One region of the Rhizobium sp. O111 genome, then DNA from elsewhere that is predicted to be linked to it. Evidence: riboswitches for the same ligand, from Rfam matches in the RefSeq annotation. Region 1 holds a riboswitch; the other holds the start of a gene.
What was found. Region 1 has a riboswitch for S-adenosylmethionine ahead of ACVTFQ_RS00745 (O-succinylhomoserine sulfhydrylase). Riboswitches for the same ligand answer to the same signal wherever they lie in the genome.
Positions count from the first base shown of each region.

Region 1 (10,738 bases):
ATGGTCGTTGCCGATCCGTCGCTCATCGGCAAGACGGTCAACGTCACGCTTCTCGCCGACGCCAACGTCGACTCGGCCAACAAGGGCCAGATCGACCTGACGGTTGACGAGAAGAACCGCAAGGTCAACGACCGCCAGGTTGGCTGGATGCAGCAGATGGCCGCCAGCGGCACGCTCCACAAGGAGTTCAACACCGGCCTCTTCGTCAACGGCAATTCCAGCCGTCCGGAAGCCGCAGGTCTCGGCGTCGCCCTCATCGGCTCGCTCTACCTGATGCTGATCGTTCTTGCCCTGTCGCTGCCGATCGGTGTCGCCGCTTCGATCTACCTCGAAGAGTTCGCGCCGAAGAACAAGCTGACCGACCTGATCGAGGTCAACATCAACAACCTCGCGGCCGTTCCGTCGATCGTCTACGGTCTGCTCGGTCTCGCCGTCTTCATCAACTTCGCAGGCCTGCCGCGCTCCGCGTCGCTGGTCGGTGGCCTGGTGCTGACGCTGATGACGCTGCCGACGATCATCATCGCCACCCGCGCGGCACTGCGCGCCGTGCCCCCTTCGATCCGCGCAGCCGCTCTTGGTCTCGGCGCTTCGAAGATGCAGATGGTGTTCCACCACGTCCTGCCGCTGGCAATGCCTGGCATCCTGACCGGCACCATCATTGGTCTGGCGCACGCGCTCGGTGAAACCGCGCCGCTGCTCCTGATCGGCATGGTCGCCTTCGTCGCCAATGCGCCTGCCACCCCGATGGATCCCTCCACGGCTCTGCCGGTGCAGGTTTACATGTGGGCAAACGAAGCCGAACGCGCCTTTGTCGAGCGCACGTCCGGCGCCATCATCGTCCTGCTCCTGTTCCTGATCGTCATGAACCTCGGAGCCATCCTCTTGCGTCGTCGCTTTGAGCGCCGCTGGTAAACGGAGTAAACATCATGAACATGTTGACGGAAGCCGCAGTTGAGAAGGCGCTAGACCAGAAGATGAATACCATTCCGTATAAAATGATCGGCCAGGACGTCTCGGTTTACTACGGCGAGAAGCGTGCGCTTTTCGACGTGAAGCTGAACATCCGCGAAAACACCGTGACGGCTCTCATCGGTCCGTCGGGCTGCGGCAAGTCCACCTTCCTGCGCAGCCTGAACCGCATGAACGACACGATCGACAACTGCCGCGTTACCGGCAAGATCACGCTCGATGGCGATGATATCTACGATCCGGATATCGACGTCGTTGAGCTGCGCGCCCGCGTTGGCATGGTGTTCCAGAAGCCGAACCCGTTCCCGAAGTCGATCTACGAAAACGTCGCCTACGGCCCGCGCATCCACGGTCTCGCCAAGGCGAAGGCCGACATGGACGTCATCGTCGAGCAGAGCCTGCAGCGCGCCGGCCTGTGGAACGAGGTCAAGGACCGCGTGCATGAAGGCGGCACCGGCCTGTCGGGTGGTCAGCAGCAGCGTCTGTGCATCGCCCGCGCGATTGCTGTCAGCCCCGAAGTCATCCTCATGGACGAGCCCTGCTCAGCGCTTGACCCGATCGCGACCGCCAAGGTCGAGGAGCTCATCCACGAGCTGCGCGAAGCCTACACGATCGTCATCGTCACGCACTCGATGCAGCAGGCAGCACGCGTTTCGCAGCGCACCGCCATGTTCCACCTCGGCAACCTCGTCGAGGAGAACGATACCGACAAGATGTTCACCAACCCGGATGATCCGCGCACCCAGGATTACATCATGGGCCGCTTCGGCTGATCTCCGAAACCGGTAAACCTCAGGACATTCAAGGATAAGCCCCATGGCATCGACACATATCTATTCCGCCTATGACGATGATCTCAAGTTCCTGACGCGCCGCATCTCCGAAATGGGCGGCCTCGCGGAACAGATGGTCGGCGACGCTGTTCGCGCGCTCGTCAACGGCGACACTTCGCTCGCCCAGAAGGTCATCTCCGACGACGTGATCCTCGATCACGCCGAGCGCGAGATCGGCGAAAAGGCGATCATCACCATCGCCCGCCGCCAGCCGATGGCCGCCGACCTTCGCGAAATCATGGGCTCGATCCGCATCGCGGCCGATCTCGAGCGCGTCGGCGATCTCGGCAAGAACACTGCCAAGCGCGTCATCGCTGTCCAGAGCACGGGCGTTCCGCGCAAGCTCGCTCGTGGCCTCGAGCATCTTTCCGAACTGGCGCTTGTCCAGCTCAAGGAAGTTCTCGACGTCTACACCAGCCGCGTTGCCGACCGCGCCAAGTCGATCCGCGAGCGCGACGAGGAAATCGACGCGATGTACACCTCGCTGTTCCGCGAGATGCTGACCTACATGATGGAAGATCCGCGCAACATCACCAGCTGCACGCATCTTCTCTTCTGCGCCAAGAACATCGAGCGCATCGGCGACCACGCCACCAACATCGCAGAGACCATCTACTACATGGCTACCGGCGCCCAGCCGGAAGGCGAGCGTCCGAAGGACGACACCGCCAACACCGTCGGCGCGGTCACGGAATAAGCGTTCCGGACCCACGCCCCCAGGAGACCGAGACGAATGATCCCAAGAGTAGCAGTCGTTGAAGACGAAGAAGCACTGAGCGTGCTTCTTCGCTATAACCTCGAGGCCGAAGGCTTCGAAGTCGATACCATCCTTCGCGGTGACGAGGCCGAAATCCGGCTGCAGGAACGCACGCCCGACCTGTTGATCCTCGATTGGATGCTGCCCGGCGTTTCCGGCATCGAGCTGTGCCGTCGCCTGCGCATGCGCCCGGAGACCGAGCGCCTGCCGATCATCATGCTGACCGCCCGTGGCGAGGAAAGCGAACGTGTTCGCGGCCTGTCGACCGGCGCCGACGACTATGTCGTCAAGCCGTTCTCGACGCCTGAGCTCGTCGCCCGCGTCAAGGCGATGCTGCGCCGCGCCAAGCCGGAAGTGCTCTCCTCGCTGCTGAAGTGCGGCGATATCGAGCTCGATCGCGAAACCCACCGCGTTCACCGCAAGAGCCGCGAAGTCCGCCTGGGACCGACCGAATTCCGCCTTCTGGAATTCCTGATGTCGTCGCCCGGCCGTGTCTTCTCCCGCTCGCAGCTGCTCGATGGCGTCTGGGGCCATGACATCTATGTCGACGAACGCACCGTCGACGTACACGTCGGCCGCCTGCGCAAGGCGCTCAACTTCTCGAACATGCAAGATGTCATCCGCACCGTTCGCGGCGCCGGCTATTCGATGGAAGCGTAAGGCGCTTCCATTTCATCCGATCCAACGAAAAACGGGCCCGCAAGGGCCCGTTTTCTTTTGTTCCTTATCCGGCTTTCCGGGTCATGCGACCCGGTTGGCTGCCTTGCGGCGCTCGTTGACCGGCTGGTAGGCCATGCGCTGGTGATAGGTGCAGTATGGCGAGTTGTCAGGGGATTCGCAGCCGCAGAAGTGGAAGTCATCCGTCAGCGGATCGCCGACCGGCCACTTGCACGTACGCTCGGTCAGTTCCGTGAGGCCGAGGCGGCGCGAGATCGGAACGACAACGTTGGAAGCGGGACGGTAACGGACTTCCTCGATCGCATCGATATCCATCTCTTCCTTGAGAGCCACTGCGCCCTGCGGGCGGGCAACGGCGCGGCTTGGCGAGATGCGTGCGGAATTGAAGTTGCTGGCGGGGCGGGGCGTCGAAACCGCCGGGCGCTTCGGTGCTCTGGTCGCCGTCGTCGTGCCGCCGGCCTTGGCGCGGCCAGGCAGGTTCAGACGGTGGACCTTGCCGATGACGGCGTTGCGGCTTACACCGCCAAGTTGTGCCGCAATCTGGCTGGCGCTCAGGCCTTCGGCCCAAAGCTTCTTCAGTCTTTCAACGCGCTCGTCTGTCCAGTTCATGCCCTGTCTCCGCCTTATTGCGTTGGTGTAGGCAGAATCCCTCACCCATGGCACGGACGTGTCCGGACCAAGAAACGCTTGCTCGATTTTGGTGACTAGTTCCGCCGCATGCAGTCTAGTAATTGAGTTTTAACCTAGAGTGAGGGCGACTCCGTGACAAGAGTCGGTTGAATCGCGGCGAATCGATTTCTCGGTTTTCCCCAACTTGCTGGGTGGTAGAGTCATTTCTGCAACATTAGCTGTTGATAGCTCGCCGGCGCCCTGATGCTTGCTTGACGCATGCGACAAAAGCTCAGTTTTGTTGACATCGCACTGCGAAAAGACAATAGTGCCCCTCGCCGCCGAAAGGCGGCATTTTTCATTTCCGGGCACCCGCTTTTTAGCCGGAGTCCGGGCGATTATTGAGCGAATGACAGGAGATCGCGCCATGGCTGAAGCCGCGCCGCTTTATGATACCTACTCTCGTGCCCCGCTGCGGTTCGAGCGAGGAGAGGGCGTGTGGCTGATCACCGAAACTGGCGAGCGATATCTCGATTTCGGCGCGGGCGTTGCCGTGACCTCTGTCGGCCATAGCCACCCGCATGTCGTCGGAGCACTGAAGGATCAGGCCGATAAGGTCTGGCACCTTTCCAACATTTACGAGATCCCCGGTCAGGAGCGTCTCGCCAAGCGGCTGACGGATGCAACCTTCGCGGATAAGGTGTTCTTCACCAACTCCGGCGCCGAAGCGCTGGAATGCGCGATCAAGACCGCGCGTCGCTACCAGTATTCGAAGGGTCATCCCGAGCGCTTCCACATCATCACCTTTGAAGGCGCCTTCCACGGTCGCACGCTGGCGACGATCGCCGCCGGCGGCCAGGAGAAGTATCTGGAAGGCTTCGGCCCCAAGGCGCCCGGTTTCGACCAGGTTCCCTTCGGTGATATCGAGGCCGTTCGCGCCGCCATCACCGATGCCACGGCCGGTATCCTGATCGAACCGGTACAGGGCGAGGGCGGTATCCGCCCTGCGACTGTGGAGTTCATGAAGGCTTTGCGTCAGCTTTGCGATGAAAACGGCCTGCTTCTGATCCTCGACGAGGTTCAGACCGGCGTCGGCCGTACAGGCAAGCTCTTTGCTTATGAGCGGTTGGGCGTAACGCCGGACATTCTCGCCGCCGCCAAGGGCATCGGCGGTGGTTTCCCACTCGGCGCCTGCCTGGCAACTGCTGAAGCTGCCTCCGGCATGAAGGCCGGCACCCATGGCTCGACCTATGGCGGCAACCCGCTCGCCATGGCCGTCGGCAATGCCGTGCTCGACGTGATCCTCGAGGAAGGCTTCCTGCAGCACGTCAGCGACGTCGCACTCGTCTTCCGCCAGGGTCTCGCATCGCTGAAGGATCGTTTCCCCGATGTGATCGAGGATGTCAGGGGCGAAGGCCTGATGCTTGGCGTCAAGGCGGCTGTTCCGTCGGCTGAGCTCCTGCAGGCCATCCGCGCTGCCAACCTGCTGGCCATTCCGGCCGGCGACAATGTCATCCGTTTGCTCCCCCCGCTTGTCGTCACGGCCGATGAAGCCCGCGAAGGCCTCGCGCGCCTGGAGCGTGCCGCCGAGAGCGTGCGCGCCAAGGCAAAGAAGACGGCTTGAATGGATGGATGCCCGGCCGGATGGCGGGCGCAACAGGTTAAAGACAGATGGCTTCCCCAAAACACTTTCTCGATCTTTCCGCGGTAACCTCCTCCGACCTCAGGGTCATCATGGACGACGCCAAGACCCGTAAGCAGGCCTTCAAGGCCGGCCAGGGCGACAAGCCGCTGGCAGGAAAGATGCTGGCGATGATCTTCGAAAAGCCCTCGACCCGCACCCGCGTCTCCTTCGACGTCGGCATGCGCCAGCTCGGCGGCGAGACGCTGTTCCTCTCGGGCACCGAAATGCAGCTCGGCCGCGCTGAAACGATTGGCGATACCGCCAAGGTTCTGTCGCGCTATGTCGATGCGATCATGATCCGCACGACCGACCATGCGCGCATGCTGGAGCTCGCCGAACACGCGACCGTTCCCGTCATCAACGCGCTGACGGATGACACCCATCCGTGCCAGATCATGGCCGATATCATGACGTTCGAAGAGCATCGCGGCCCCATCAAGGGCAAGACGATCGCCTGGATGGGCGATGGCAACAACGTGCTGCATTCGCTGGTCGAAGGGGCTGCTCGTTTCGGTTATCGCATGAACATGGCGGTACCCCTTGGTTCCGAGCCGAAGGATCACTATCTGAACTGGGCCCGCAATGAGGGCGCCGAGATCATGCTGAGCCATGATGCAGACCGTGCGGTCGCCGGCGCCGATTGCGTGGTGACCGATACCTGGGTCTCCATGAATCAGGAACATCGGGCCCGGGGTCACAACGTCTTCCAGCCTTATCAGGTCAATTCGGCTTTGATGGCACAGGCCGACAAGGATGCATTGTTCATGCATTGCCTGCCGGCCCATCGTGGTGAGGAAGTTACAGACGAAGTGATCGACGGCCCGCAATCCGTGGTCTTCGATGAAGCGGAAAACCGTCTTCATGCGCAGAAGTCGATTCTTGCTTGGTGCCTGGGCGCGATCTGAACCATACTGGAGGCCACATCGGGCCGGACAGGCCCGTGGCCGCGCTGGCGGATGGACGGGCTCGTCCGCTGCCCTCAGACTAGGAGAAGACCATGGCAGAAGCTGCAGCCACCCTCGGCGAATTCGATTTCGCCGGTGATGATCATGTCGTTCCGTTTCAGGTGGAAGGCCTGGATGTGCGCGGTCGCGCCGTCCAGCTCGGCCCGATGCTGGATGCGATCCTCGATCGCCACAACTATCCCGCACCCGTCGCCCGCCTGCTGGCCGAAGTCATCGCGCTGACGGTGCTGCTTGGCACGTCGCTGAAGTTCGAAGGCAAGTTCACCGTGCAGACCAAGAGCGACGGCCCGGTCGATCTGCTTGTCGCCGACTTCTCGACGCCTGAGAACGTGCGCGCCTATGCCCGCTTCGACCAGACGCTTCTGGACGAGGCGGTCGCCGCCGGTCGCGCCGAGCCCGAGCAGCTGCTCGGCAAGGGCATGCTGGCGTTCACCATCGACCATGGCAAGTTCAGTCAGCCTTACCAGGGCATCGTCGCGCTCGACGGCGCCACGCTGGAGGATATCGCCGGCACCTACTTCCGTCAGTCGGAGCAGATCCCGACGCGCGTGCGCCTTGCCGCCGCCGAACTGCTCGACCGCGACGAAGCGGGCAAGCCGCGTCATCGCTGGCGGGCAGGGGGCCTCGTTGCCCAGTTCCTGCCGGAAGCGCCCGAGCGCATGCGCCAGGCCGACCTGCACGGCGGCGATGGCGACGAAGGTACCGTCCAGCATGCGGAAGACGATGCCTGGGCCGAGGCGCGTTCGCTGGTGGAGACCATCGACGCCGATGAGCTGACCGATCCGCAGGTCGGCGTCGAGCGCCTGCTGTTCCGGCTCTTCCACGAGCGCGGCGTGCGCGTGTATGAGCCGCGCGAAGTGTTCGACCGCTGCTCCTGCTCGCGCGAGAAGATCAAGGGCGTGCTCAAGGGCTTCTCCGCCGAGGAGATCGAAGCTAGCCAGGAAGAGGGCAAGATCGCGGTCACCTGCGAATTCTGCTCGACGACCTATCGTTTCGAGGCCGAAGAGCTCGCGCAGGCGGCTGAATAAGCTGAAGCATGTCGCGCAAGACCGTGCAGCGGTTTTGCGGCACCGACATGCGACAAAAAAGGTTAGTTCAGCACTCTGAGCAGGCCGGGTGAATCAAGCGAGAAGGCGGGGATTTCCACCTGGAAGACCTCGCCTTTATCGGTTTCCATCTGGTAGTGGCCGAACATCAGGCCCGATGGCGTATCGAGCGGGCAGCCCGACGAATACTCGTAGGTATCGCCGGGGCTGAGCGTCGGCTGCTCGCCGACGACGCCGGCGCCGCTCACTTCGTCGACGACGCCGTTCTGGTCGGTAATGTTCCAGTAGCGGTTGACGAGGCGTACAGTGAGGTCGGAATTGTTGCTGATGACGATGCGGTAGCCCCACACATAGCGGTCGTCGTCCGGGTCGGATTGCTCCTCCAGGTAAAAGGGCTCGACCACCACTTCAATATCTCGTGTCAGGGCGCGGTACATGCCTACACCATAATAAGAATACCTTACTGGTATCTTATAAGAGGTGCGGCAGGTCAATAAACCAGGCTGGAATCCGCAATCAATTGGCTGTAAGCGCGAAAAATTCGCGCGTTAAGACTAATGCCACTCCCGCTCAGCGCGAGTAAATTGCAAAAATACGCGTTTAAATGCCGGCCGGATCACATCGACCCGGCCGGCTATTCTTGATCAGGCCTTGATCTTGGAGAGTGCCTGCGCGAAATCCTCGATCAGGTCGTCGGTATCCTCGATACCGGCCGACAGGCGCACGGTGCCCGGAGAGATGCCGAGTTCCGCGCGCGCCTCATCCGTCAGGTTCTTGTGCGTGGTCGTCGCCGGATGCGTGATCAGGCTCTTCGCGTCGCCGAGATTGTTGGAGATCTTCACGATCTCAAGCGCGTTCTGCAGGGCAAACGCCGCTTCCTTGCCGCCCTTGAGTTCGATCGCCACCAGCGTCGAGCCGCCCTTCATCTGCTTTGCGACGATATCGGCCTGCGGATGGTCCTTGCGGCCGGGATAGATCACCTTGGCCACCTGCTTCTGCTCGGCCAGGAAGTCGGCGATCTTGCTGGCGTTCTCGGTCTGCTGCTTGACGCGCAGCGGCAGCGTCTCGAGACCCTTCAGCAGCGTCCACGCCGTGAACGGCGACATAGCCGGGCCGGTATGGCGATAATAGTCCTGCAGATGTTCGTTGACCCACTCCGTATCCGAGAGGATCACCCCACCGAGGCTGCGGCCCTGGCCGTCGATATGCTTGGTCGCGGAATAGACGACGATATGGGCGCCGAGTTCCAGCGGCTTCTGGAAGATCGGCGTCGCGAAGACGTTGTCGACCACGACCTTGGCGCCGACCTGGTTGGCGAGCTTGGCAACGCCTGCGATATCGACCACTTCGAGCGTCGGGTTGGTCGGGCTTTCCAGGAAGAACACTTTGGTATTCGGGCGGATCGCCTTTTCCCAATTTTCCAGATGGCGGCCATCGACCAGCGTACACTCGATGCCGTATTTCGGCGCCAGCGTCTCGACCACCCAGCGGCAGGAACCGAAGAGCGCGCGGGCGGCCACGATATGATCGCCGGCTTTCACTTGGCAGAGGATGGCGGCGGCAACGGCTGCCATGCCCGATGCGGTGGCGCGGGCTTCTTCGGCGCCTTCCATCGCGCACATGCGCTTTTCGAACATGTCGTTGGTCGGACTGCCGTAGCGGGCGTAGATATAGCCCTCCGTCTCGCCCTTGAAGCGCGCTTCTGCGGCTTCCGCGCTGTCGTAGACAAACCCTTGCGTGAGATAGATCGCCTCGGATGTCTCGCTATACTGCGAGCGCAGCGTTCCGCCGTGGACCAGTTGGGTTGCCGGGCGCCAAGTCTTGCTCATGCCATCACCACTTTCAAACACAAAAAAACCGGCCGCGAATGCAGACCGGTTTCAACCCGGTCTATTTAGCCACTTGTTTAACGTGGCTGCAAGCCGACCGGCCAAATCACCACGGGATAAAGCTGCAATACTGCTGTTGCGCGCTTGCGTCAATTCCTCGATTTTGGTTTTGTCTGCGGCAAATTATGGATGGGGCATGATGGCTCGCGAAACAGGAATATTGGCAGACCGCGCGATTGCCGCGTTGTTCGAGACGGGGCGCCTCGTCGCGGAGCGCGAGCTCGACAGCGACCAGATCCAGCCGGCGAGCCTTGATCTGCGCCTCGGCGCCAAGGCCTTCCGCGTCCGCGCCAGCTTCATGCCGGGTCCGAACAGCCTCGTCTCCGACAAGCTCGACCGATTGAGCCTGCATGTCGTCGACCTTTCGGAAGGCGCGGTGCTCGAAACCGGCTGCGTCTACATCGTGCCCCTGATGGAGCGCCTCGATCTGCCGGCCGACATGTCGGCCTCGGCCAATCCGAAAAGCTCGACCGGCCGCCTCGACATCTTCACCCGCGTGATCACCGATTACGCGCAGGAATTCGACAAGATCCCGGCCGGCTATTCCGGCCCGCTCTATCTCGAAATCTCGCCGCGCACCTTCCCGATCGTCGTGCGTCGCGGCTCGCGCCTGTCGCAGATCCGCTTCCGCATCGGCCAGTCGCTGCTCGGCGAACCGGAACTGCTGGCGCTGCACGATGCCGAGACACTCGTCGCAAGCACCAAGCCGAACGTCTCGGGCGGCGGCATTGCGCTGTCGATCGATCTCGCCGGCGACAAGGACGGCCTGATCGGCTATCGCGGCAAGCACCACACGGCGGTCGTCGATGTCGACAAGAAGGCCCAGCACGATATCTTCGATTTCTGGGAGCCGATCTACAGCCGCGGTCGCAACGAGCTGATCCTCGATCCGGATGAGTTCTACATCCTCGTCTCGCGCGAGGCCGTCCACGTGCCCCCGCATTACGCCGCCGAGATGACGCCCTTCGATCCGCTGGTCGGCGAATTCCGCGTCCACTACGCCGGCTTCTTCGACCCCGGCTTCGGCCACGCCCCCGCCGGCGGCCGCGGCAGCCGCGCCGTCCTCGAAGTCCGCAGCCACGAGGTGCCCTTCATCCTCGAAGACGGCCAGATCGTCGGCCGCCTGGTCTACGAGCACATGCAGGAACACCCCGAAAGCCTCTACGGCACCGGCCTCGGCTCCAACTACCAGGCACAAGGCCTCAAGCTCTCCAAGCACTTCCGGATCTGAGCCACATAACCGGCAAGTGCTTCAAGGCCGCTTGACACTAGCCGCCATCTGTTGGAAATCTGCGCGTAACGCGGGTG
Region 1 is NZ_JBSHXL010000001.1:140,988-151,725, forward strand. It holds gene pstA (phosphate ABC transporter permease PstA) at 1-912, shown strand, start outside; gene pstB (phosphate ABC transporter ATP-binding protein PstB) at 927-1,742, shown strand; gene phoU (phosphate signaling complex protein PhoU) at 1,786-2,499, shown strand; gene phoB (phosphate regulon transcriptional regulator PhoB) at 2,536-3,219, shown strand; gene ACVTFQ_RS00720 (GcrA family cell cycle regulator) at 3,301-3,846, opposite strand; gene ACVTFQ_RS00725 (aspartate aminotransferase family protein) at 4,274-5,470, shown strand; gene argF (ornithine carbamoyltransferase) at 5,518-6,435, shown strand; gene ACVTFQ_RS00735 (Hsp33 family molecular chaperone) at 6,528-7,523, shown strand; gene apaG (Co2+/Mg2+ efflux protein ApaG) at 7,586-7,978, opposite strand; gene ACVTFQ_RS00745 (O-succinylhomoserine sulfhydrylase) at 8,186-9,370, opposite strand; SAM riboswitch at 9,415-9,493, opposite strand; gene ACVTFQ_RS00750 (2'-deoxycytidine 5'-triphosphate deaminase) at 9,567-10,661, shown strand; tRNA gene ACVTFQ_RS00755 (tRNA-Gly) at 10,732-10,738, shown strand, end outside.

Region 2 (10,738 bases), 3.3 Mb from region 1:
AGCCGACCGCGGCACAGGAAGCGACACAGAGCCAGAGCCCCTGGATGATCCGCCTGCGCGCGCTTGGCGTCATCACCCAGGATTCCGGCTATGTCGGCGGCGTCGCCGGCTCGGATCTCTCCTATTCGGACACGGTCGTTCCTGAATTCGACGTCACCTACTTCTTCACCGACAACATCGCCGCCGAACTCATTCTCGGCACGACATTCGCCAACGTTACCGGCAAGGGTTCGATCGAAAGCCTCGGCGATGTCGGCAAGACCTGGCTGCTGCCACCGACGGTGACGCTGCAGTACCACTTCACCGACTTCGGCAACTTCAAGCCCTATCTCGGCGCCGGTCTGAACTACACCATTTTCTACAACGAGAAGGGCAAAAGCGCCCAGAGCCTCGACATCGACAACACCTTCGGCGTCGCGCTCCAGGCCGGCTTCGACTACATGTTCGACGAGCACTGGGGCCTCAACGTCGACGTCAAGAAAATCTTCCTGCGTCCCGATTTCAACGTGAACGTCGGCGGCACCGACATGACCGGCAAGGCCAAGCTCGATCCCTGGCTGATCGGCGCCGGTGTGACCTACCGTTTCTAAAGCCAACCTTTATCGCAGAAACGCTTGAGGGCGCGGACAAACCATGTCCGCGCCCTTTCCCTTTTCCTCCGCTTTGCGCTATGGGCAATGCCCATGAGCCAATCCACCTTCACCATCCTGCTCGGCGGCGAGCTGCACATGACGGAGCGCCTTCGCGCAGCCGTCTCCGGCAGCCGTTTCATCGCCGCCGACGGCGGCATGCGGCACGCGCTGGCGCTCGATGTCAGGCCGGAGCTCTGGGTCGGCGATTTCGATTCCACGCCGGATGATCTGACGGCCGCATTCTCGGACATTCCGCGAAAGCCCTACCCCGCCGCCAAGGCCGCCACCGATGGCGAGATCGCCGTGTCGGAAGCGATCGCGCGCGGCGCAACGCGACTGATCCTCGTGGGCGCCCTTTCAGGCGACCGTTCAGACCACGCGCTGCAGCACCTCATCTACGCCGTCAGCCTCGCCGAGACCGGCCTCGATGTACTGCTCACCTCGGGCACGGAGGAAGCCGTGCCGCTGATCACGGGCACCATCACGCTCGATCTGCCGAAGAACAGCCTGTTTTCCGTTCCCGCCTTCAGCGAGCTCAGCGGCCTCTTCATCGAAAACGCGCGCTATCCGCTCAGCGATTTCCATTTGCCCTTCGGCTCGTCGCGCACCATTTCCAATGTCGCGGAAGGCCCCGTGCGCTTCTCGCTTCAAAGCGGCCGCGCCATCGTGCTCGCCCGCCCTTACGATCTTTCTGGAGTCTGATTTTTGGCGCCCCCTATCCTTAAACTCGACGATATCTTCCTGAGCTTCGGCGGCGCGCCGCTTCTGGCCGGTGCTGCCCTGCAGGTGGAGCCCGGCGACAAGATCTGCCTTGTCGGCCGCAACGGCTCCGGCAAGTCGACACTCCTGAAGATCGCCGCCGGCATGGTCGAGGCGCAGTCCGGCGAAGTGTTCCGCCACCCGTCGTCGACCGTGCGCTATCTCGAACAGGCGCCCGATTTCGCCGGCTACAGCACCGTGCAGGCCTATGCGGAAGCGGGGCTTGGACCGGGTGACGATCCCTACCGCGTCACCTATCTTCTCTCGCATCTCGGCCTCACCGGCGAGGAAGATCCGAAGAACCTCTCCGGCGGCGAAGCGCGCCGCGCCGCCCTTGCCCGCGTTCTGGCGCCCGAGCCCGATATCCTGCTCTTGGACGAGCCGACCAACCATCTTGACCTACCCACCATCGAATGGCTGGAAGGCGAGCTGCAGAAGACCCGCAGCGCACTGGTTCTGATCTCGCACGACAGGCGCTTCCTGGAAAAAGTCTCGACCGCCACCGTCTGGCTCGACCGCGGCACCTCGCGCCGCCTCGACCGTGGCTTCGCCCATTTCGAGGCCTGGCGCGACCAAGTGCTCGAGGCCGAGGAGATGGAGCAGCACAAGCTCGGCAAGGCGATCGAGCGCGAGGAGCACTGGCTGCGCTACGGCGTCACCGCGCGCCGCAAGCGCAACATGCGCCGCCTCGGCGAGCTGCAGACGATGCGCGCCAGCTATCGCGGCCACAAGGGTCCGCAGGGCACCGTTCAGGCCACCGTCTCCGATGCGCAGGAATCCGGCAAGCTCGTCATCGAAGCCGACAAGATCACCAAGACTTATGGCGAACGCCCGATCGTCACGCCGTTTTCGATCCGCGTTCATCGCGGCGATTGCATCGGCCTCGTCGGCCCGAACGGCGCCGGCAAGACGACGCTCCTGAAGATGCTGACCGGCCAGTTGCCGCCCGATACCGGCATCATCAAGCTCGGCACCAATCTGGAGATCGCCACGCTCGACCAGAAGCGCGAGGATCTGAACCCCGAGGACACGCTGGCGCATTATCTCACCGACGGGCGCGGCGAGAACCTGCTTGTGAACGGCGAGCAGCGCCACGTCACCGGCTACATGAAGGAATTCCTGTTCCAGCCGGAGCAGGCCCGCACGCCGATCAAGAACCTCTCCGGCGGCGAGCGCGCCCGCCTGATGCTCGCCCGCATGCTGGCGCGGCCGTCCAACTTGCTTATCCTCGACGAACCGACCAACGACCTCGACATCGAGACGCTGGATCTGCTGCAGGAGGTCGTCGCAGGCTTCCCTGGTACGGTCATCCTCGTCAGCCACGATCGTGACTTCCTCGACCGCACCGTGACCTCGACGATCGCGCCCGCCGTGCCGGATGCGCCTGATGGCCGCTGGATCGAATATGCCGGCGGCTATTCCGACATGCTGGCGCAGCGCAAGGGTGCCGCCGACGAGCGCAAGAAGGCGGAGAAGGCCGAGAAGGCAAAAGCGCAAGACGCAGCCCCTGCCGCCGAAGCGCCGAAGGGCAAAGGAAAGCTCTCCTTCAAGCAGAAGTTCGCACTCGAAAACCTGCCCAAGGAGATGGCCAAGGCCGAAGCCGAAATCGCCAAGCGCGAGGAAAAGATGGCCGACCCCAACCTCTTCTCCAAGGACCCAACGACCTTCAACCGCCTGGCCGCCGAGATGGAGAAGTTCCGCGACAGCCTGGTGAAGATGGAAGAAGAGTGGCTGGAGCTCGAGATGCTCAGGGAAGAGCTGGAGGGCTGAGCGCCCTCTACGCCACCGAAAGCTGGGCCTCGATCGCCGCCTTGTCGACGATCGACCACACGTTGGCGATCTTGCCGTCGGCAAACTCGTAGAACACGTTCTCTGAAAACGAGATCCGCCTGCCGTTGACGGGCAGACCGAGAAATGTGCCTTGCGGGCTGATGTTGAAATTCAGCCGGCTGGCCACCGTGGTGTCATCGGCGATCAGGATCTGTACGTCGAAATAGAGGTCGGGTATCGCGCGAAACTCGGCCTCACGCGCCTGCCGATAGCCATCGAGGCCAACCATCTGGCCGTTATAGCGCACATCCTGCCCGACATACGTGCCGAGGTTTTGCCAATCCTGGGAATTCAGGCAGTCGATGTAGGCATGGTATACATCCGCAAGTCTCTTCTCCGGCATTCAAGCTCTCCTGCCCGTTGGCAATCCCCTGCCAGATAGCTCCCGTCTCCGGGTCGTAAACCCTCACATTTCATTGATTGGCCAGCGCCAAGACCTCGTGCCTAAGCTCCCGAAGGCTCCCGCCCCCGGAGCCAAGAGGAGAAAACCCATGTCTCGCTATCTGATTACCAGCCATGTCGCGGCGCTTGCCGTCGGCATTCTTCTGAGCACGTCGCAGATCACATCGGCAGCTGATGCGCAGCGCGTGCGCGTTCGTGGCGATATCGCGAGCCTTTCCGGCGACACGCTCGTCGTCAAGACCCGCGAGGGCGCCAACCAGACCATCGCGCTGAAGCCGGAATGGAAGGTTGGCGGCATCAAGAAGGCGTCGGTCGAGGACATCAAGCCCGGCGATTTCGTCGGCATCGCCTCGCTGCCCAAACAGGACGGCGGCGATGGCGCACTCGAGGTGCTCATCTTTCCGGCTGCCATGAAAGGCACCGGCGAAGGCAGCCGCCCCTGGGATCTGAAACCCAACAGCAGCATGACCAACGCGACCGTCGCCAAGGCGGTCAAATCCGTCGATGGCCACACCGTGACACTGACCTATCAGGGCAAGGAAAAGACCATCTCGATATCGGACGATACGCCGATCGTGACCTTCACCGCCGCGCAGATGTCGGACCTGACACCGGGCGCGCATGTCATCGTAATGGGCGAAAAGGCAGCCGACGGAACGGTCTCCGCAGCACAGGTCACGGTCGGCACCAACGGCATCGTTCCGCCGATGTGATCCCGATCGAAGCGATCAGAGCGCCGGCGCCGGCGTGTTCGGCGCCTTGTCGGCGACCCTGCTCTCATCAGGCTTGGCGGCAAGTGCTTCGAGATGCAGCACGCGCGGATGGAACGCCTCGATGTAGGCGTCGGAGCGGCCGATATAGATCATCGTCGCATCCGGCATCGCCTCGAGCACCTTCATCATCGTCGACTGCCATTCGGGCTCCATGCCCTCGAGCACTTCGTCGAAGACCATCCATTGCGGCCGGACCAGCAAGAGGCGCGCGAAACCGATAGCCCGCTGTTCATCGGCATCGAGCAGCTTGTCCCAGCGTGCGCGCGTATCCAGGCGGGCAACGAGATTGTGCAGCCCCGCCTTTTCGAGCGCCGCCACCACATCGTCGTTCTTGTAGGTGTCGGCGGCTGCGGGAAACGCCAGCGCTTCGCGCAAAGTACCACCCGGAATATAGGCCGATTGCGGCACGAACAGCATGTCGTCGGTAGGTGGCAGGCCGATCTTGCCGCTGCCGCAAGGCCACAGCTCCGACATCGCCAGGAACAGCAGCTTGCGATTGACGTTGTGATCGCCGTTAATCATCACCTTCTCGCCGGCCTTGATGGTGACGCTGCCCTCATGCAGGCGGAAGCCGCCGCACTGGTCGATCTCCTCGTCCATCTTGGTGGCGATGGTCACATCCTCAAGCGTCAGCGTGCCCGGCGCGCTGCGCTCATAGGCGATCGTTTCCTTGAGATCGACATCGTCGCCCATCGTGGTGAGAGCCTGGCGGAAATCGGTGACGCGCATCAAGGTCGCGCGCCATTCGGCGATCGGGCCGAAGTTGGAGACATACCAGCGCAGCGCCGTGTTGACCTGGTTGAAGGCGCCGACCGACATCATCAGCTGGCCGAAGGTGAGGCCGCCGGAGAAATAGGCGGGCGCCGCCACGATGATCGGAATGACGACGACGAGCCAGCCGTAGCCGGCCGACACCCAGGTCAGATTGACGTTGGCCATCGCCAGCTTCTTGATGACGGCGAGAACGGCGCTGATATCGGTGTTGATCCGCCCCCGTTCATTTTCCTCGCCACGCGCCGCCGTGATCGCCGGAATGTTCTCGTTGGCATGCATCAGCGCGAAACGCAGCTCGGCTTCCTTGGAGAAACGATCGGCATTGAGCTTGACGAGCTTGCGTCCGACGAGCTGGCTGAGCACCGAGGCCGACGCGGCATAGAAGATCGCCGCCCACACCATATAGCCAGGAATGGAAAAGGCGTACTCGCCGAAACGGAAGACGAAGCCGCTCGACAGCTCCCAGAGAACGCCGATGAAGCTCACCAGCAGGATCGTCGATTGCACCAGACCGATGACAAGACCCGTGGTGCTTTCCGCCAGATTGCGCGCATCCTCATGCAGGCGCTGGTCCGGATTGACGCCAATCAGCCCGCTGGACGCCAGCCTGAGCGCCCGCTTGCGCTGCAGCCACTGGTCGACGAGATCGCGCGTCAGCCCCTCCCGCATGTAGAGCGCCGTCATCTGGTTCAGCCAGGCCTGCACCACGTTGAGCAAAAGCAGCATGCCGGCGATCAGCGCGAAGATCTTCAGCTGGTGGAAAAACCCCGGCAGATCGCGACGCGAGATGGCGTCGTAGAATGGCGCGTTCCACTGGTTGAGGATGACGGTGGCATAGGCTGTCGCCAGAATGATGCCGATCAAAGCCGTCGAGAGAATGAGCACCGGCGCGCGCACCCTGGAGTGCCAGAATGCCGAAAACATCACCTTGAGGCGGAAGATCAGGCTGAGATCATACCCTACCCGGTCCTGCCCCTGGATGCTCGGTCTGCTTTTGACGTCCTCTGCCATCATGCTTCCTTACGCGTATGTAGCACCTGAATAGCACCGTGAGTCAGCCTGTCCAGCAACAGTTTCTAGCATCAGGTAATGCGCGAGTTACCTCGGCAAATAGGCGACGCCGCGTATCGGTCATTGATTCGCGGCCTGACTGGGTCTATTTAGAGCGCTCCGTGGTGATTTGGCCGGCCGGCTTGCAGCCACGTTAAAGAAGTTGCTAAAGGGCCGCGTGCGGACCGATAGCGATATTTTCGTTTTTTCATCGAGTGACCGCTATGCCGATCAAGATCCCCGATACCCTGCCCGCCTTTGAAACCCTGGTTCAGGAAGGTGTGCGCGTAATGACCGAGACGGCCGCGATCCGTCAGGACATTCGCCCCCTGCAGATCGGGCTTCTGAACCTCATGCCGAACAAGATCAAGACCGAGATCCAGATGGCGCGCCTCATCGGCGCCTCGCCGCTGCAGGTCGAGCTGTCGCTTGTTCGCGTCGGGAACCACAAGGCGAAGAACACCTCGGAAGATCATCTCTTCTCCTTCTACCAGACCTGGGAGGAGATCAAACACCGGAAGTTCGACGGCTTCATTATCACAGGCGCGCCGATCGAAACGCTTCCATACGAAGACGTTACTTATTGGGATGAAATGCAGCAGATTTTCGACTGGACGCGCACCAACGTTCACTCCGCGATGAATGTCTGCTGGGGCGCGATGGCCGCGATCTACCATTTCCACGATATTCCCAAGCACGCGCTAACGGAAAAGGCCTTCGGCGTCTATCGCCACAAGAACCTCAAGCCGTCGTCGGTCTATCTCAACGGCTTCTCCGACAATTTCGAGGTTCCGGTCTCGCGCTGGACTGAAGTGCGCCGCGCCGATATCGAAAAATCCGACACGCTGGAAATCCTGATGGAATCGAGCGAGATGGGAGTCTGCCTCGTTCACGAGAAGAAAGGCAATCGGCTCTATATCTTCAACCACGTCGAATATGATTCGACATCGCTCGGTGACGAGTATTTCCGCGACGTGAATGCCGGCGTTCCGATCAAGATGCCGCACAATTACTTCCCGCACAACGACCCCTCGATCCCGCCGCAGAACCGCTGGCGCAGCCACGCGCATTTGCTGTTCGGAAACTGGATCAACGAAATCTACCAGACGACGCCTTACAATCTGGAAGATATTGGCGAGGACGGCTGAGACCTTTTCGCTTTGCTTGATACGCCGCCGGACCTGACCGGCGGCGTTTGTTTTTTATATCGCGGCGGTTGCGATTTCATTCAATTGAGAGCAGGTTCCCTCGCGAAATTGCGGACGCGAACCGGGGAGGAAACAGGATGGCGGATGGATTGAAGCGGGACGTTTTTGGAACGACGAAGACGGGCGAGACCGTCCATCGCGTCGAAATCTCGGGCGGCGGGCTCACCGCCAAGGTGATCACCTGGGGCGCCGTCATTCAGGATCTCAGGCTCGAAGGCCATGACGCGCCGCTCACCCTCGGCTTCGATGATTTCGACAGCTACCCCGCCCATTCCGCCTATTTCGGCGCGACGCCCGGCCGCAATGCCAACCGCATCGGCGGCGGCAAGTTCACGATCGACGGCAAGAATTATCAGCTCGACCTCAACGAAAACGGCGTCAGCCACCTGCATGGCGGCTTCGAGAACATCGCGCTGCGCAACTGGACGATCGTCGAGCATGACAGCGACCGCGTCGTCCTGAAGATCGTCGACGCCGACGGCCGCGGCGGCTACCCCGGCAATTGCACTATCCTCGTCACCTACCGCGTGCATGGCGATGGCGAACTCTCGGTCGTCTACGAGACGACCAGCGACCAGCCGACCATCGCCAATGTCTGCCAGCACGCCTATTTCAATCTCGACGGCCGCGATGACACGCTTGGCCACGACATCATGATCGCGGCCGACAGCTATCTTCCGACCGACGAGCGCCAGATCCCGACCGGCGAGATCCGCCCGGTGCAAGGCACGGTGTTCGACTTCCGCGAAATGGCCTCGCTGAAGCGCTTCGAGGGCGACACCCAGGCGCTCTACGATCACAATTTCTGCCTCTCGTCCGAACGTGTCGCCAAGCGCTCGGTGGTGCTCGCGCGCAGCCTCTATTCCGGCGTGTCGATGGAAGTGCGCACGACCGAGCCCGGCGTCCAGTTCTACGCCGCCTTCAAACTCGACGTGCCGGTGCCTGGTATCGGCGGCCGCAAATACGGCCCCTTCGCCGGCTTCTGCCTGGAAACCCAGATCTGGCCCGACGCCATCAACCACGAGGGCTTCCCCAACGCGGTTCTGCGCCCCGGCGAAGTGCTTCGCCAGGAAACGGACTACATCTTCTCGAAGAGCTGACGGCCACCTGCCGACCATGCCCGATGTCATCAAACCCTCGCAGACCTCTGCGAGGGTTTTTTCATGCAAGTTAGCGCTTGCAATTGGTTCCAAAGAGGTTCTATTTTAATCTCATGGATAGAACCAGTCTGATAGCCGAGATCGAGGCACGCGGACTGCGCGACACAGCGCGCAGCGGACCTCTCTATCGCCGTCTCGCACAGACGTTGACCGGGCTGATCAATGAGGGGCTACTGAAGCCGGGGGCAGCACTGCCGAGCGAGCGCGATCTGGCCGAATCCCTGAAGATCGGTCGCGTCACGGTGCGCACCGCCTATCGCGATCTCCTGAATTCAGGCACGCTGGAATCGCGCCATGGCAGCGGCACCTTCGTCTCCGCCAAGGTGGAGCGCATGGAGCAGTCGCTCTGGCGGCTTTCATCCTTCTCCGAAGACATGCGCTCGCGCGGCCGCGTGCCGGCGGCGCGGATTCTGTCGCGCACCATCAACAAGCCCTCGCCGGAGGAGGCCTTCCTGCTAGGCCTCGGCGTCGACGAGCGCGTGTTGCGCCTCGATCGCCTGCGCCTTGCCGACGGGCTGCCGCTGGCGATCGATCGCTCCGTGGTCCCCGTTAAGTTTCTCGATGACACCGCCGGCGGCGAAGGCTCGCTCTATGACGCTCTGACGGCAAGCGGCCATCGCCCGGTGCGCGCGCTGCAGAAGCTCTCCGCCGTCACGCTCGACGCGACGTCGGCGGCAGCGCTCGACGTTGCGGCCGGCGCCCCCGCCCTTCTGATCGAACGCATATCGCGCCTGGAAGACCAGCGCGTCGTTGAATACACCCGCTCCCACTACCGTGGCGATGCATATGATTTTGTTGCAGAATTGAGAATTGGAGACGAGCTATGAGTGAAACCCAGTCGCTGATGTTGCAGGAAGCCGGCCAGTCCCCCGAGGTGGTTGCGACGCTGCTGCGCAAGGAAAAGCCTGTTTTCGACGAGATCGCCAAGCTCTTTTCCAAGAACGCGCCAAGCGTCGTCACCACTGCCGCGCGCGGCTCGTCCGACCATGCCGCCACCTTCTTCAAATATCTCTTCGAGATCACCTGCGGCATTCCGGTGGCCTCGGTCGGCCCATCGATCGCGTCGGTCTATGGCACGCCGCTGCGCCTCAAGGGTGGCATCCACTTCACCGTATCGCAATCAGGTGCGAGCCCCGATATCGTCGCACTTCAGGAAGCGGCCAAGCGCGGCGGCGCGACGACCATTGCCGTCGTCAATGTCACCGACAGCCCGCTCGCCAAGCAGGCCGATCTCATGCTCGACCTCAACGCCGGCGCCGAGAAGAGCGTCGCGGCAACCAAGTCCTTCATCGCCTCGGTCGCGGCTCTGTCAGGCGTCACGGCGGCAATCGGCGCCAGTGCCGACCTGCAGGCAGCACTTGAAAAGCTTCCCGAAGCGCTGAACGCCACATCGGGCATCGATACGGCTGCCGCCGAGGACGTGCTCTTCAACGCCACCTCGCTATACACCGGCGGCCGCGGCCCGGCCTTCGCCATCGCTCTCGAGGCAGCGCTGAAGGCCAAGGAGACCTCCGGCCTGCATGCCGAAGCCTTCTCGCTTGCTGAACTCATGCACGGCCCGATGCGCCTGGTGCAGCCGGGCTTCCCGATCCTTTCCTTCACGCCCGATGACGCGGCCTACGCCAACAACGTCAAGGCGCTGGAGCGTCTGAGCAAGCTCGGCGCCACCACGGTGCCCTTCTCGACCAAGGAACTTCCCGGCATCAACCTGCGCGTCCCTACGACAGGCAACGGCCTCCTGGACCCGCTGGTCTCGCTGCTGGTCTACTATCGCATGATCGAGGCGGTCACCCGCCGCAAGGGCTTCGACCCCGACAAGCCGGCGAACCTCTTGAAGGTGACGGAGACCGTCTGATGTCGCGCAAGATCTTCATCGGCGCCCGCATCTTCGACGGCGAGCGCTTTCACGACGACAAGGCGCTTGTCGTCGCAGACGGGCGCATCGAGACGATCGCCGGCCTGAACGACCTGCCTGATGGCGAGACGATCACGCTCGACGGCGGCATCCTCGCGCCCGGCTTCATCGACGCCCAGGTGAATGGCGGCGCCGGCCGGATGCTGAACGACGAGCCATCGCCCGCCTCCATGTACCGCATCGCCGAGGGCCATCGCCCCTATGGCACGACGTCGTTGCTGCCGACGCTGATCAC
Region 2 is NZ_JBSHXL010000001.1:3,396,396-3,407,133, forward strand. It holds gene ACVTFQ_RS16985 (OmpW/AlkL family protein) at 1-590, shown strand, start outside; gene ACVTFQ_RS16990 (thiamine diphosphokinase) at 678-1,334, shown strand; gene ACVTFQ_RS16995 (ABC-F family ATP-binding cassette domain-containing protein) at 1,338-3,161, shown strand; gene ACVTFQ_RS17000 (ester cyclase) at 3,169-3,564, opposite strand; gene ACVTFQ_RS17005 (DUF5666 domain-containing protein) at 3,713-4,336, shown strand; gene ACVTFQ_RS17010 (ABC transporter ATP-binding protein/permease) at 4,352-6,181, opposite strand; SAM riboswitch at 6,333-6,410, shown strand; gene metA (homoserine O-acetyltransferase MetA) at 6,445-7,368, shown strand; gene ACVTFQ_RS17020 (aldose epimerase family protein) at 7,506-8,528, shown strand; gene ACVTFQ_RS17025 (GntR family transcriptional regulator) at 8,642-9,415, shown strand; gene ACVTFQ_RS17030 (SIS domain-containing protein) at 9,412-10,443, shown strand; gene nagA (N-acetylglucosamine-6-phosphate deacetylase) at 10,443-10,738, shown strand, end outside.
Region 2: another riboswitch for S-adenosylmethionine. It lies ahead of metA (homoserine O-acetyltransferase MetA); the one in region 1 lies ahead of ACVTFQ_RS00745 (O-succinylhomoserine sulfhydrylase).